DNA from 2 places in the Micromonospora sp. DT231 genome. Region 2 is predicted to be linked to the other one. Evidence: riboswitches for the same ligand, from Rfam matches in the RefSeq annotation. Region 2 holds a riboswitch; the other holds the start of a gene.

Region 1 (7,342 bases), on a different contig from region 2:
AGGTCGAGCATGGTCTCCATGCCGTACGTGGTGGCGGCGATGAAGGAGAGCTTCTGCGCGACCGCCTCGTGCTCGCCCACCGGCCGGCCCCACTGGACCCGGTCGGCGGCCCAGCCCCGGGCCACGTTCAGCGCCCACTTGCCGGCGCCCACGCACATCGCCGGGAGCGACAGGCGGCCGGTGTTCAGCGTGGTCAGGGCGATCTTCAGCCCCTTGCCCTCGCCGCCGATGACGTTCTCGGCGGGCACGAACACGTCGTGGAACCGGGTGAGGCTGTTTTCCAGGCCGCGCAGACCGACGAACTCGTTGCGCCGCTCGACGGTGATGCCGGCGCTGTCCCCGTCCACCACGAACGCGGTGATCCCACCCCGGCGCCCCTCAGTGGCGGGCACCCGGGCCATCACCACGAGCAGGGTGGCCACGATGCCGTTCGTGGCCCAGAGTTTCACCCCGTTGAGCCGGTAGCCGGTGCCGTCCTCGGTCGGCTCGGCGACGGTGGCCAGCCGGGCCGGGTCGGAGCCGACGTCCGGTTCGGTGAGCAGGAACGCGGACACCTCGCCGGCGGCGAGCCGGGGCAGGAAGCGCTGCTTCTGCTCGGCGGTGCCGAACATCTTCAGCGGCTGCGGCACCCCGATCGACTGGTGTGCGGAGAGCAGCGCGCCGATGGCCGGGCTGACCGAGCCGGCAAGCATCAGCGCCCGGCAGTAGTGCAGGTTGCTCAGCCCGAGCCCGCCGTACCTCCGGTCGATCTTCATGCCGAACGCGCCGAGGTCGGCCAGGCCGTGGAAGACCGAGTCCGGAATGGACGCGTCGCGTTCGATGGCCGCGCCGTCCACCTCGGAGCTGAGGAAGGCGCGGAACCGACCGAGGAACTCCTCGGCGCGGGCCACGTCGTCCGGATCGGATTCGGGCCACGGGTCGATCAGGTCGAGGCGGAGGCGGCCGAGGAACAACTCCTTGCCGAAGCTGGGCCGGTCCCAGGCGGACTCGCGGGCGGCCTCGGCGACCCGCCGGGCCTCCTTCTCCGAGACCTGTCCGGCCTCCGCCGACAGCGGTGCGGCGGCCCCGGCGGTCTGCGGGGTGGTCGCGGAATCCGGGCCGTCCGGTGCTGGTCGACCGTCCTGTGTCGTGGTCACGGCTGCCCCCTCGAACCTCGGTGCGGCTGCTCGGCGTGTGCGACTACCGTCACGTTACTCCCGGGTGTTACCCAGGGGTAGTTTTCGTGGCGAACTGCTCGATCAGCGTCCGGCGATCTCGTCCGGGTCGTCGTCCTCGTCGTCGATGTCGTCGTCACCCCAGTTGCGGCGGGCGAACGGCAGGGCTGCCCAGAACGTCAGGAACCAGAGCCCGGTCAGCGCGCTGAGCACGAAGGCGATCGGCCGGTCCAGCACGAAGTCGGTGATCAGCAGCACCGCGCTGACCATCGCGATGAGCATGAAGGCGAGACCGCCGGTGGCCATCCGGTGCGCGAAGCGCACCAGCTCCGGCTTGCGCCCCTGGCGGAACAGCGCCCGGTGGAACGCCACCGGCGAGATGATCATCGCGGTGGCGGCGGCCGCGGCGAGCAGCGCGACGATGTAGACGTCCCGCTGGAACTCCGTGGTCTCGGTGAACCCGTTGCTGAACGGCAGGGTGAGCAGGAAGGCGAAGAGGATCTGCACGCCCGTCTGTGCGACCCGCAACTCCTGCAACAGGTCGGCGAAATTACGCTGCCAACGCTGCTTCTCGGTCTCCTTGGACACGCGCTACCTCCGGTGCGACGCTACTGCCGACGGTCCCGGCCGTCGGCAGCAACGCCAATGCCCCACCCGGCTGCGCGCGAAACGGGTTCACGACATTCGTTGTTCATCAGCGGTTCACACGCCGCCGGCCGACCGAGTCGACGCCGGGGACGGCCGGCGACGCCTGTCGGCCGCGGAGGTGCGGTGAGGCGTTCGCCCCGCGACGGCCTCAGGACCCGCGTCGGATCCGGCCGGCGTACCGGGCCTCCAACTCCGCGTTGTGCGCGTCGCCGTCCGGGATGTTCGCCGACAGGTAGACCGGCGGCCGCACGCCCGCCGCCAGCAGCCGAGCCACCACCTCCACCGTCACCTGCTGCGCCAGCAGCGCCGCGGTGATCGAGGAGATCGCGCCGACCGCGCCGCCGCCGGGCAGCGGCAGCGTCGCGTCACCGTACGGAGCGCCGTTGTCGAGAACGACGTCGGCGAGGTCGGCCAACGTGCGCCCGGACGGGTGGCGGGAGGTCATCCGGCCCGAGTGCTGCGCGGAGGTGATCGCCACCAGCGCGTGCCCGCGCGCCTTGACAAGCGTGGCGAACTCCACCATCGCGCCGTTGACCCCGGAGTTCGAAGCCAGCACGAAGACGTCGGTGGACCGCACCGGCGCCAACTCGTAGAGCCGGTGCGCGACCGCCGGATCCCGCTCCAGCAGCGGACCGAGCCGCTCGGCCGGTTCACCGCCGAGCAGCACCAGGTCACGCAGCGCGATCCGGTTCGTCGGCACCAGCCCTCCGGCCCGGCCGGCAATCTCCATGGCGAGAGCCTCGGAGTGCCCGGTGCCGAACGCGTGCACCACCCCGTCGGCGCGGACGGCGTCGGCGATCAGGTCCGCGGCCCGCCCCACCGCCTCCCGCTGGCTGGCGGCCACCCGGCCGATCGTCTCGGTCACCACGGCCAGGTAGGCCTCGGCACTCACCGTCATGCTTCCTCCGTCGTCCGGTTGCGGTCCAGCCAACGGACCGCGAAGTCGACAGCCGCCCGCTGCCGCATCAACCTGCCGGTCCCGGCGCCGACCGGTCCGGCGCGCACCGACCCGGTGGCCTCCAGGTCGGTGCCCAGCGCGTCGAAGTCGTCCGCGTCGAGCCGTACGTCCTGCCACCACACCCACTCCCGACCACCACCGTCGCCGGTCCGCACCGCGGCGCCGACCCGCTCGCGGGGTGAACCCGAGCAGCGGTATTCCGCCAGGTGCAGCGAGGTGCTCACCGAGTGGTCCACGCCGAGCAGGAGGACGTCGGCGTCCAGGTCGTAGAGCCGGGCCAGCGGGGAGCCCTCACCCAGCATGTCGGCCAGGCCGTGACCGGCCACCACCTGCTCGGCGGCCGGCCCGAGCGCGGCGAACGACACGTGCGGATGCACGCTGCGCAGGGCACCGGGCCAGCCGCGAACCGTCTCGGCGAGCACGCCCATGAACCGGCTCGGAGTGACCGCCGGGTCGAAGCCCGGCATCTCGGCACGGATCAGCGGCCACCAGTCCGCCGGCACCGGGGGGTTGCGCCACCCCGCGGGGTCGCTGTTGTCCGGCGTGTGGGTGGGCACCACGATCGTGCCGTCCGGGCCCAACGCGTCGCGCAGGGCAAGCACCACCGCGTGCGGTCCGCCGGTGACGAACCCCAGCGGACGCAGCGCGGCGTGCACCAACAGCGTGGCCCCGGGGCGTACGCCCAGCAGGCGCAGTTGCGCCGCGATCGAACGTCGAGTGCCCGGACCGCTGGTGTTCGTCGTCACGGTGCCCCTCCCTGACCGACCCGCACGGCTCAGGCCGTCCCGCCGGCCCGAGCGAGGATCGCCTCGGCGAGCGGGCCCGGCGCGGTGTCCGGAATCCAGTGACTCACACCCGGCAACCGCACGAAGCGGTACGCCCCGGTGACGTTCGCCGCGCACGCCTCGGCGGCGGTCCGGCCGATGGCGACGTCCCGGTCACTCCAGACGTACGTGGTGGGCACCGCGACCGGGCCGACACCGGCCAGGTCGGCGCGGGACATCGCCCGGTACCAGTTCAGGGCGGCGGTGAGCGCCCCCGGCTCACGCATCGGGGCCGCGTAGCGGTCCACCCGGGGCCCGTCGCCCGCCCCGCCGAGCATCTTGCGCAGCGCGGTCGCGTGCCACGCCAGCAGCACCCGCTCCGCCGTGCCCGGCTTACGGAACAAGGTGATGTACGACGAGCGGGCCTTCTGCTGGCCGTCGTTGGCCAGGGCGTGCGCCATGGCGGCCGGATGCGGCACGGACACGGCGGTCAGCGTGCGGACCCGGTCGGGGTGCCCGGCGGCGACCGCCCAGGCCACGATCGCGCCCCAGTCGTGGCCGACCAGGTGCACGGCGTCCAACCCCAGGGCGTCGAGCACCGCCACCACGTCGGCGACCAGCTCGGGGATCCGGTAGTCGGCCACCGCCGTCGGCCGCGCGCCGGGCGAGTAGCCGCGCTGGTCGAGCGCGTACGTGCGCAGCCCGGCCGCGTGCAGCGCGGGCACCACGTCGTCCCACTCGCCGCTGTGCTGTGGGAAGCCGTGCAGCAGCAGGACGGGTACGCCGTCCGACGGACCACCGGCGGTTACCTCGAACGTGAGACCTCGCGCGTCGACCCGCATGATCGTCAGCCTACCCAGCCGGCGTGCGGCGGGGTGAACGCCGAGATGGGCGGACGCCCTGCTGGGCCGGCACCCCTGGTCGGTGTTAGCGTCGACGAGACAACTTCACATCCGACAGGGGAGCGCACAGCGCTGAGAGTGCGGGCACGCCCGCAGACCCTCGAACCTGATCTGGGTAATGCCAGCGCAGGGAGTTCGGTCGACCTCCAGCCGCGCCGCCGTCCGGTGCCACCGGACGCGCGGCGTGCGTCTTCTCCTGGTTCGCACGCAGAACTGGGAGTAACACATGACATCCACCACCGACACCGGTCGTTGGCGCACCATCGACATCGTGGTCGCCTCGGTGATCGCGGTCGCCTTCGGCGTCATCTTCTGGGCCTGGGGCCTGGTCTGGAGCGCCACCGAGGGTGCGTTCGCCTTCTTCCCGCCGGCGCAGGCGCTGCTCTACGGCGTGTGGCTGATGCCGGCCGTGATCGGCGGTCTGGTCATCCGCAAGCCCGGCGCCGCGCTCTACTGCGAGACGGTGGCCGCGGTCCTGTCCGCGCTGCTGGGCAGCCAGTGGGCCGGCACGGTGATCCCACAGGGCATCGTGCAGGGCATCGGCGCCGAGCTGGCGTTCGCCGCGTTCCGGTACCGGTCGTACCGGCTGCCGACCGCGATACTGGCCGGCGCGCTCACCGGTCTCAGCGCCGCGCTGTTCGACTTCTTCGTCTGGAACGACGCCTACGCGCTCGCCGACTACCGCATCCCGTACGCGCTGATCACCATCGTCAGCGCCACCGCGATCGCCGGCGTTGGCGGCTGGCTGCTGACGAAGGCCCTGGCCAACACCGGCGTCCTGGACCGCTTCCCGGCAGGCCGCGAACGCGCCCTGATCTAACCCCGCCCACTCGCGTCGGTCATGAGGTGAGAACCACCGTCCACCTCGTGATCGACCGAGCAGGGTGGAGCCGGGCCGGAAAGGGGGTGTGTGGTGGGCGGGGTGTTGCTGCGGGGGTTCGGATGGCGGCACGCGGGGCGGCGCGCCTGGGCGGTGCGCGGGGTCGACCTGCGGGTTGAGGCGGGGGAACGGGTTCTGCTGCTCGGGCCCTCCGGGGCCGGTAAGAGCACCCTGCTCAGCGCGCTGGCGGGGTTGCTGCCGGAGGACTCCGGCGAGCAGGAGGGCACCGTCGAGATCGACGGGCTCGACCCGCGCAAGGGGCGGGAACGCGTCGGCATCGTCTTCCAGGATCCGGAAACCCAACTGGTGATGGCGCGCTGCGGCGACGACGTCGCGTTCGGGCTGGAGAACCGCGGGACACCTACCGACGAGATCTGGCCCCGGGTGGACGAGGCGCTGCACCGCGTCGGCTTCCCGTACCCCCGGGACCGCCCCACCGCCGCGCTCTCCGGCGGCGAGCAGCAACGCCTCGCCCTGGCGGGCGCGCTGGCGCTGCGTCCCGAGTTGCTGTTGCTCGACGAGCCGACCGCGAACCTCGATCCGGCCGGGGCCGACCTGGTCCGCGAGGCGGTGGCCGGCGCGCTGGACGCCGACACCACGCTGATCCTGGTCGAGCACCGGGTCGCCGAGGCGCTGCCGCTGGTCGACCGGGTCGTCGTCCTGGAACCGGGCGGCGGGGTCCGCGCGGACGGCACCCCGGAGGCCGTCTTCGCCGCCCACGGTGCCACGCTCGCCGCCGAGGGGGTCTGGGTGCCCGGTCACCCCATCGCGCCCCGACCCGCCGCCGCCGCGCCCGGGGACCTGTTGCTCACCGCCGACCGGCTCGGCCTGCCGCCCCGGTTGGGCTCCACCGACCTGGCGGTACGCGCCGGAGAGGCACTCGCCGTACGCGGACCCAACGGCGCCGGCAAGTCCACACTGGCGCTCCTGCTCGGCGGGTTGCTCCGGCCGGGCGCCGGACGGGTCACCGCATCCGTCGAGCTGGCCGGCACCGACCACGGCACTCCCCCGCACCGGTGGCGGGCACCCGCGCTGGCCCGGCGGATCGGGTCGGTCTTCCAGGACCCGGAGCACCAGTTCGTCACCAGCACCGTCTTCGACGAGCTGGCGCTCGGGCCACGCCGCATTGGTCAGCCCGAGGAGGCCGTCCGGGAGACGGTGAGCGGGCTGCTGGAACGGCTGCGGCTGGTCCACCTCGCCGCCGCCAACCCGTACACCCTCTCCGGTGGTGAGGCGCGGCGGCTGAGTGTGGCGACCGCCCTGGCCACCGCGCCCCGCCTGCTGATCTGCGACGAACCCACGTTCGGTCAGGACCGGCGGACCTGGCGGGAACTCGTCGACCTCTTCGCCGACCTGCGCGACGCCGGGCACGGCGTGGTCGCGGTCACCCACGACGCGGACTTCGTGACCGCGCTCGCCGACCGCACCGTCACCCTGCGACGCGCCCCGGACGACGACCGATGATCACCATCGGGTCGGTCGCCACGCCCGGTGCGCCGTTGGCCCGCCGCAACCCGGTGGCGAAGGTCGCCGCCGCGCTCGTCTTCTCGTTCACCCTGCTCGCCACCCTGGACCCGCTGGCACCGGCGATCGCCATCGCGCTCGAACTCGCCGTGCTGCCGCTGTTCGGCATCGGCTACCGGGTGCTGGCCCGGCGGGCCTGGCCGCTGCTCCTCAGCGCCGCCGGCATCCTGGTCACCCTGACGCTCTTCGCCGCCGACCGGTCCGGCCGGGTCCTGCTGGACGCGGGACCGGTCCTGGTGAGCACCGGCGTGCTGCTCACCGCGCTCGGGCTGGTGCTGCGCGTCTTCGCGGTGGCCCTGCCCGGCGTGATCGTCTTCGCGACCACCGACCCCACCGACCTGGCCGACGCGTTGATCCAGAACGCGAAGGCGCCGGCCCGGTTCGCCATCGGGGCGCTGGCCGCGTTCCGCCTGGTGCCGCTCCTCGGTCAGGAGTGGCAGATGATCAGCATGGCCCGACGCGCGCGCGGCGTCGACGCGGGACGCAACCCGGTCACGAAGCTGCGACTGTTC
Region 2 (7,342 bases):
AGATGTCACCGTTGGGCACGTCGATCCGCAGCGCGCCATCGGCGACCCGGTAACCGGCCGGGTCCTCCCGCGTGATGGCGTCCCACCGGCACTTGTCCAGCGAGCTGCCGGTGAACTCGTCCGACGGGTCGACCGGGCCGGCCGGAGCGTCCGGCGTGACCTGGAACGAGTCGAACGCGGCGTCGACAACAGGCGCCTCGGTGCCTCCGTTGAGGGCGAAGACGCCGATCCGCGGGTTGGTGATGCCGGCGAGCGCGGCCGAACGGCCGACCGGGGTGAAGGTCTGCCCGTCGCCCGAGGCGGACGCGGTCAGGTTCGTCCCGTCGCTGGTGATCCGCAGGTACACGGTGTCACCCGCCGGTGCGTTGGTGGCGTCGGCGGCCTCGTTGCGCGGCGTGGCGGCCGTCTCCCGGATGAACTCCACCCGCCGGCTGCCGTTGTACAGCAGGTCGACCTTGGCGTAGTTGTCGTCGTCGCCGTACACCAGCAGGCCGGCCTGCTGGTAGTTGGCCGTCACCGGGAGGGTGACCTTCGTGGTCATCTCCCAGGCGCCGGTCGGCGCCGCCTGGAGCACCAGGTTCGTGGCGTCGTTGCGAGCCCCGTAGAGGTCACCCACGCCGGTGGGCAGCCGCAGCGCGCCGCCACTCTGCGAGTAGAGCTGGTTCTCCCGGATCACGCTGGTCCAGCGGGCCTTGTCGAGGCTGTTGCCGTTGAAGTCGTCCGAGCGCGCCCCGAAGCAGGACGTGTCCGGAGCGTCCACCCGCACCGGCACCGTGGCGTACGCCTTGGCGCCCAAGCTGTCGGTCACCGTGAGGGTGGCCGTGAAGGTGCCCGGGTTGGTGTAGGTGTGGCTGGCGTCCAGGGTGGTCGCCGAGCCGCCGTCACCGAAGTCCCAGGCGTACGTCAGCGGGGTGTTGCCCTCGGCGTCGGTGGCCGTGCCGTCGAAGGCGACGGTGACCGGCGCGGTGCCGGTGGCCGGGGTGGCCGAGGCACTGACCGCCGGCGGCGCGTTCTCGGTGACACCGCGGCCGACGAAGTCCATCCAGTTGACGTTGAACAGCGAACCCGTTCCGCCGTTCGGGTCGCGGGCCACGAAGAACAGCGAGCCGCTCGCGGCACCGGTGACCGGCGCGCTCACGTCCGTGTACGTCTGCCACGCACCGGTCGACGGCACGACTGCCGTGGCGACCACCGGTCCGTCGACAGCACCCGCGTGGACCTCGATCCGACCGCCTGCGGCGGCCGAGGCGGCCCGGAACCGGATCTCGGTGATGTTGGTCAGGTCCGCCGGAGCGACCGACCACCAGTCACCGTCCTCGATGAACGCGATGCTCTGGCCGCCACCCGCGGTGTCGGCCCCGGCCTCACGCTGCACGCCGGCGTCTCCGCCGCCGGTGCTCACCGGCGTCCGCCCGGTGGCGGTGAAGTACTCGGCCTGCTTCTGCTTGGGCTGCAGGATCTCGATCTGCCGACCGGTGAGCGCACCGGCGCCGCCGGCACCACCCTCGTCGGTGTAGGTGGCCTCGAAGACCGCGAAGACGTTCGCCTCGGCGCCGTGCCCGGAGGCGAGCGACGTCTGGACGGTGCCGGTGCAGCCGGTGTGCTGCTCCAGCGGGTGGGCGTGCTCGTCGTGACCGAGCAGCACCTGGAGGTTCACCTTGGCGCAGTCGATCTCCCCGTCCTCGGGGTCGGTCACCTTGATCGTGTACTTGACCTGGTCGCCCCAGTTGAAGAAGCCACCGTCCGGCGGGAACTCGATCGTCACCGTCGGTGCGGTGTTGCCCACGGTGACCGGCACGTTGGCCACCGCGGTACGGCCCTTCGGGTTGGTCACGGTGAGCTGGGCGGTGTAGTTGCCCGCCGTCGCGTAGGTGTGCGTCGGGTTCGCCTCGGTGGAGGTCTGCCCGTCGCCGAAGGCCCAGGCGTAGGTGAGCGCGCCACCGTCCGGGTCCCGGGAGCCGGCGCTGGAGAAGGTGACAGCCAGCGGTGCCGGACCCGAGGTGGGGTTGGCGGACGCCGCCGCGATCGGCGCGCGGTCACCGGCGGTGTAGTCGATCCGGTAGATGCCGGAGTTGTCGTTGTTGCCGCCGAAGCCGCTGCCCCACTCGATCAGGTACAGCGCGCCGTCCGGGCCGAACTCGAAGTCCATCGGCCGGATCATGCTCATCCCGGTGAGCAACTGGTTGATGTCCACAAGCGACTTGCCGTCGGCGGTCACCTGCATCGTGTACATCTTGTTCTGGTTCCACTCGCCGAGCAGCGCCTTGCCGTCGTAGTACGCCGGCCACTTGCGGGTGGAGTTGAGGTTGGGGTCGTACCGGTAGGCGGGGCCGCCCATCGGCGCGCCACCGCCACCGATCTCCGGGTACCGCGCGTCACCGGCGTAGCCGTAGTCGACGGTGGCCGGGACGACAGGGGGGAGGTTGGTCAGGCCGGTGTTGTTCGGCGAGTTGTTCACCGGCGCGGCGCAGTCGAACTTCGCGCCGCTCGGGCCGGACGGGAACGTGTAGTCGTTGTAGGCCTCGTTCGTCCCCGTGCAGTACGGCCAGCCGTAGTTGCCGGGGGTCACGATGTTCCACTCGACCAGACCGCGGGGGCCCCGGTCCGGGTTGTTCGCGTTGGCGTCCGGCCCGTAGTCGCCGACGTACAGCGTGTCGGTCTTCGGGTCGGTGCCGATCCGGAACGGGTTGCGGAAGCCCATCGCGTAGATCTCGGGACGGGTCTTCTCGGTGCCCGGAGCGAAGAGGTTGCCCGTCGGAACGGTGTACGTCCCGTCGTCCTCCGGGTGGATCCGGATCACCTTGCCGCGCAGGTCGTTGGTGTTCGCCGACGTGCGCTGCGAGTCGTAGTCCTGGCGGCCCGGCCGCTCGTCGAGCGGCGCGTACGCGTTCGACTCGAACGGGTTGGTGTTGTCACCGGTGGCCAGGTAGAGGTTGCCGGCGCTGTCGAACGTCATGCTGCCACCCGCGTGGCAGCAGGTGTTGCGCTGCGTGTCGACCCGCAGGACCTGCTTCTCGCTGGCCAGGTCGATGGTGTCGCCGGTCACCGTGAACCGGGACAGCAGGTTGCGCGTGACGTTGTCGTTCGGGGCGTAGTAGAGATACACCCACTTGTTCGTGGCGAAGTCCGGGTCGAGCCGGATGCCGATCAGACCGTCCTCGTTGCCGGTGAAGACGTCCAGGTCGACGGCGGTGACGGTGTTGCCGGTGTCCGGCTTGATGATCTGCACCCGGCCGTCGCGCTCGATGTAGAAGACCCGCCCGTCGGGGGCGATGTCGAGCTCCATCGGGTTGCTGGTGTTGCTGTCCAGGGAGACCTTCTCGAAGTTCGAGGTCTTCGTGGCGCCGCAGTCGGCGTCCTGGACACCGGCCGCGGTCCGGATGCCGCCGAGCAGGTGGGACAGGAACTCGGGCTCGGCGTACGACTCCCGGGTGTGCCCACCGCCGGTGTACCAGGAGCGACCGCCGTCGAAGTCCTGACACCAGGAGGTCGGGTGGTCGGCGCCCATCGCGCCCGCGCCCGGGGTGTAGCTCTTCTCGTCCAGGCTGGCCAGCACGTGCACGTCCGGCCGCGGGTTGGTCTGGAAGTTGTACCACTCGTCGAACCGGGACCAGCGGTCCGGCAGTTCGGCGGTGGACGGGTGGGCGTGGTCTTCCACCTTGACCGTGGCCTGCTGGTTCTGCGGGTGGTTGGCGAAGTACGCGCCGACCAGGTCGCCGTACCAGGCCCAGCTGTACTCGGTGTCCGACGCGGCGTGGATGCCGACGTAACCGCCGCCGGCCTTCACGTAGCGCTCGAACGCCGCCTGCTGCTCGGCGTTGAGGACGTCACCGGTGGTGGAGAGCCAGATCACGGCCTTGTACTTCGCGAGGTTGGCGTCGCTGAACGCGGCGCCGTCCTCGGAGGTGTCCACGGTGAAACCGTTTGTGGCGCCGAGCTGTTGGATGGCGGCGACACCGGTGGGGATGGAGTCGTGCCGGAAGCCGGCGGTCTTGGAGAAGACCAGGACCGAGAAGGGATCGTCGGCGGCCTTCTGGGGCGCCTTCGGCGCCACCTGGGTGACCGGGGTTCCGGCCGCTGCCTCCCGTGGGGGGACCTGTGCGGCGGCCGGCGCTGCCTGCGCGGGCGTGCTGAACAGGGTCGTCGAGGCGAGGGCCAGGGAGATGAGGGTTGCGGTGATTGGTACGCGGGCACGACGAGAACGGGACACGCCGCCTCCTGTGTCGTAGTGACGGAGATCGCGGGAGTCGGCTCGCCGAAGGCCGTCCCTGATGGAGCCGGTGGTCACACCCTGCCAAGGTGCCCCCACCGACATTTTGTCGAATCGCTAAACAAATTAATTCGACTGGCTCGATGTCCGGCAAGATGCGGGCGGGTAACGGTTCTGCAACGGCAGGCGACATTCCGAACAGGACCGCAGGAACCACCCCACAGATCTAGCTCGATACGGTGCGTTCCGACCCGCCGGCCGCCGCCGAACCTCGCCTTGGCAGACCGACGGATCTGTCGTACGGTGACACGCAAGTAACCCACGGGAGCCCGGTGTACCGGGCTGAGAGGGGGGCTGACAGCCCCCGACCGTCGAACCTGATCCGGATAATGCCGGCGCAGGGAGGAGAGTTGCCGTGCCGTCCCTGGGGCGACTGCATCTGATCACCGACACCCGACCCGGTCGGGACCCGCTCACCGTGGTCCGGGCCGCCCTCGCGGTGGCCCGCGCCGACCTGGTGGTGCAGGTCCGGGTCGAGGACTCCGCCACCGACCGCGAGGCGTACGACCTGGCCCGGCGGGTGTTGGCGCTCTGCGTGTCGTACGACGCGACCTGCCTGGTCAACGACCGGCTGCACGTGGCGCTTGCGGTGGGCGCGGCCGGCGGGCACATCGGAGCGCACGACCTCCCGGTCGCCGCCGCCCGTCGGGTGCTCGGCCCCACCGGCGTGCTGGGAGCAACCGCCCGCGCACCGGAGACAGCGAACGAGGCCGTCGCGGCGGGAGCCGACTACCTGGGCGTCGGCCCCTGCCACCCGACCAGCACCAAGTCCGGCCTGCCGGACCCGATCGGGCCGGCCGGGGTCCGCGCCGTGGCCGACGCCGTCGACGTGCCGGTCATCGCGATCGGTGGCGTGACCGCGGCCCGGGTGCCGGAGCTGCGGGCCGCCGGGGCGTACGGGGTGGCGGTGGTCGGGGCGGTGTCCGCCGCCGCCGATCCGGCTCGGGCGACCGCCACGCTGATCGAGGCCCTGACGTGCTGACCGGCCGGTCGGAGTCGGCGTCGTCGGACGACCGGGCCCGGCCGGACGTGGCGGTGGTCGGGGCGGGGCCGATCGGGCTGGCGATCGCCTGGCGCTGCGCCGCCCGTGGGCTGCGGGTGGTGGTGCACGATCCGGCGCCCGGCTCGGGGGCGTCGGCGGTGGCCGCCGGCATGCTCGCCCCGGTCGCCGAGGCGTACTTCGGTGAGCACCGGCTGACCGAGCTGCTGCTGGCGTCCGCCGCCCGCTGGCCCACGTTCGCCGACGAGCTGGCCGAAGCGGCAGGCGCCGACATCGGCTACCGGACCGAGGGCACCCTGCTGGTCGGGTTGACCGCCGACGACCTGGCCGAGGCGCGTCGGCTCTGGGCGTACCAGCAGGGGTTGGGTCTGCCGGTGACCCCACTGCGCCCCAGCGAGCTGCGCGACCGCGAGCCGGCGCTCGCCCCGCGGGTGCGCGGCGGCGCGCTCGCGCCCACCGACCACCAGGTCGACCCCCGACTGCTGGTGCCGGCGCTGCGCACGGCCGCGCGGCGGGCCGGCGCGATGCTGGTGCCGCAGGCGGTCGCCGACCTGTCCGACGTGGACGCACGAATCACCGTGGTCGCCACGGGCTGCGGGGCCGCCGCGCTCACCGGCCTGCCCGTGCGGCCGGTGAAGGGCCAGATCCTCCGGCTCCGCGCGCCCGGCGGCGTCGCGCCGGGCTTCCGGCACGTGATCCGGGGGTACGCCGACGGCGAACCCGTCTACCTGGTGCCCCGACCCGACGGCGAGGTCGTGCTCGGCGCGACTGTCGAGGAACGCTCGGACACCACCGTCACCGCCGGCGCCGTGCAACGTCTGCTCCGCGCCGGCGTCGACCTGCTGCCCGAGCTGGCCGAGTACGACCTGGTCGAGGCGGTCGCCGGGCTGCGCCCCGGAACCCCGGACAACGCGCCCATCCTCGGGCCGCTGCCCGACCGACCGGACGTGCTGGCCGCCACCGGTCACCACCGGCACGGCATCGTGCTCACCCCGGTCACCGCCGACCTGATCGCCGACCTGGTGTGCACAGGCGTACCCGATCCGCTGCTCGCGTCCTTCCGGCCGGACCGGTTCGCCGGCGCGGCTGCCGGCGGCGGGCCCGGACCGACGATGAAGGGGGACCAGTGGAGTTGACGGTCAACGGGGCCGGACGAAGCGTCCCGGGTGAGATGTCGGTGGCCGACCTGGTCGGTGCCGTCGCCCCGCAACCGCGTGGGGTGGCCGTCGCGGTCAACGGCGAGGTGGTGCCCCGAGCGGGCTGGGCGACCACGGCGCTGCGCGACGGGGACCGCGTCGAGGTGCTCACCGCGGCGCAGGGCGGGTGAGGGGCGTGTCGTTCGAGCTGGGTGGGCAGACGTTCACCTCGCGGCTGATCCTCGGCACCGGCGGCGCCGCCAACCTGCACGTGCTGGAGCAGGCGATCCGGGCGTCCGGCACCGAGCTGGTCACAGTTGCCCTGCGCCGGGTGGACACCGCGCCGGGCACGGCTGGCGGGCTGCTGGACCTGCTGGACCGCTGCGGGGTACGGCTGCTGCCCAACACCGCCGGCTGCCACACCGCGACCGAGGCGGTGAAGGTGGCCCGGCTGGCCCGGGACGCGTTCGACACCGACTGGGTCAAGCTCGAGGTGATCGGCGACGAGCGGACCCTGCTGCCCGACGGGGTGGAGTTGCTCCGCGCCGCCGAGGAGCTGGTCGCCGACGGCTTCACCGTGCTGCCGTACACGAGCGACGACCCGGTGCTCGCCCGCCGACTCGCCGACGTGGGTTGTGCCGCGGTGATGCCGGCCGGCTCCCCGATCGGTTCGGGGCTCGGCGTCGGCAACCCGCACCACATCCGGCTCATCCGGCAGTGCGTCGACGTGCCGGTGATCCTCGACGCCGGCATCGGCACCGCCTCCGACGCGGCCCTGGCCATGGAGTTGGGCTGCGACGGGGTGCTGCTGGCCAGCGCGGTGACCCGGGCCGCGGACCCGGTGGCGATGGCCACCGCGATGCGGTACGCGGTCGAGGCCGGGCGGCTGGCGGCCGGCGCGGGCCGGATCGAGCGCCGCTTCCACGCGCTCGCCTC

What was found. A riboswitch is a leader RNA that binds a small molecule or an ion and turns the genes downstream of it on or off. The one in region 2 is predicted to bind thiamine pyrophosphate.
Region 1: linked by a shared signal. The riboswitch ahead of ACPXBU_RS33350 (ECF transporter S component) and the one ahead of thiE (thiamine phosphate synthase) in region 2 are both predicted to bind thiamine pyrophosphate.

The regions. Positions count from the first base shown of each region.
Region 1 is NZ_JBNCNO010000020.1:96,987-104,328, reverse strand. Features, by position in the region: gene ACPXBU_RS33375 (acyl-CoA dehydrogenase family protein) at 1-1,136, opposite strand, end outside; gene ACPXBU_RS33370 (DUF6328 family protein) at 1,239-1,742, opposite strand; gene ACPXBU_RS33365 (sugar isomerase domain-containing protein) at 1,951-2,700, opposite strand; gene ACPXBU_RS33360 (aminoglycoside N(3)-acetyltransferase) at 2,697-3,506, opposite strand; gene ACPXBU_RS33355 (alpha/beta fold hydrolase) at 3,536-4,366, opposite strand; TPP riboswitch at 4,473-4,577, shown strand; gene ACPXBU_RS33350 (ECF transporter S component) at 4,653-5,246, shown strand; gene ACPXBU_RS33345 (ABC transporter ATP-binding protein) at 5,340-6,770, shown strand; gene ACPXBU_RS33340 (energy-coupling factor transporter transmembrane component T family protein) at 6,767-7,342, shown strand, end outside.
Region 2 is NZ_JBNCNO010000006.1:432,426-439,767, reverse strand. Features, by position in the region: gene ACPXBU_RS18985 (ThuA domain-containing protein) at 1-4,210, opposite strand, end outside; TPP riboswitch at 4,522-4,631, shown strand; gene thiE (thiamine phosphate synthase) at 4,626-5,252, shown strand; gene thiO (glycine oxidase ThiO) at 5,246-6,406, shown strand; gene thiS (sulfur carrier protein ThiS) at 6,397-6,597, shown strand; gene ACPXBU_RS18965 (thiazole synthase) at 6,594-7,342, shown strand, end outside.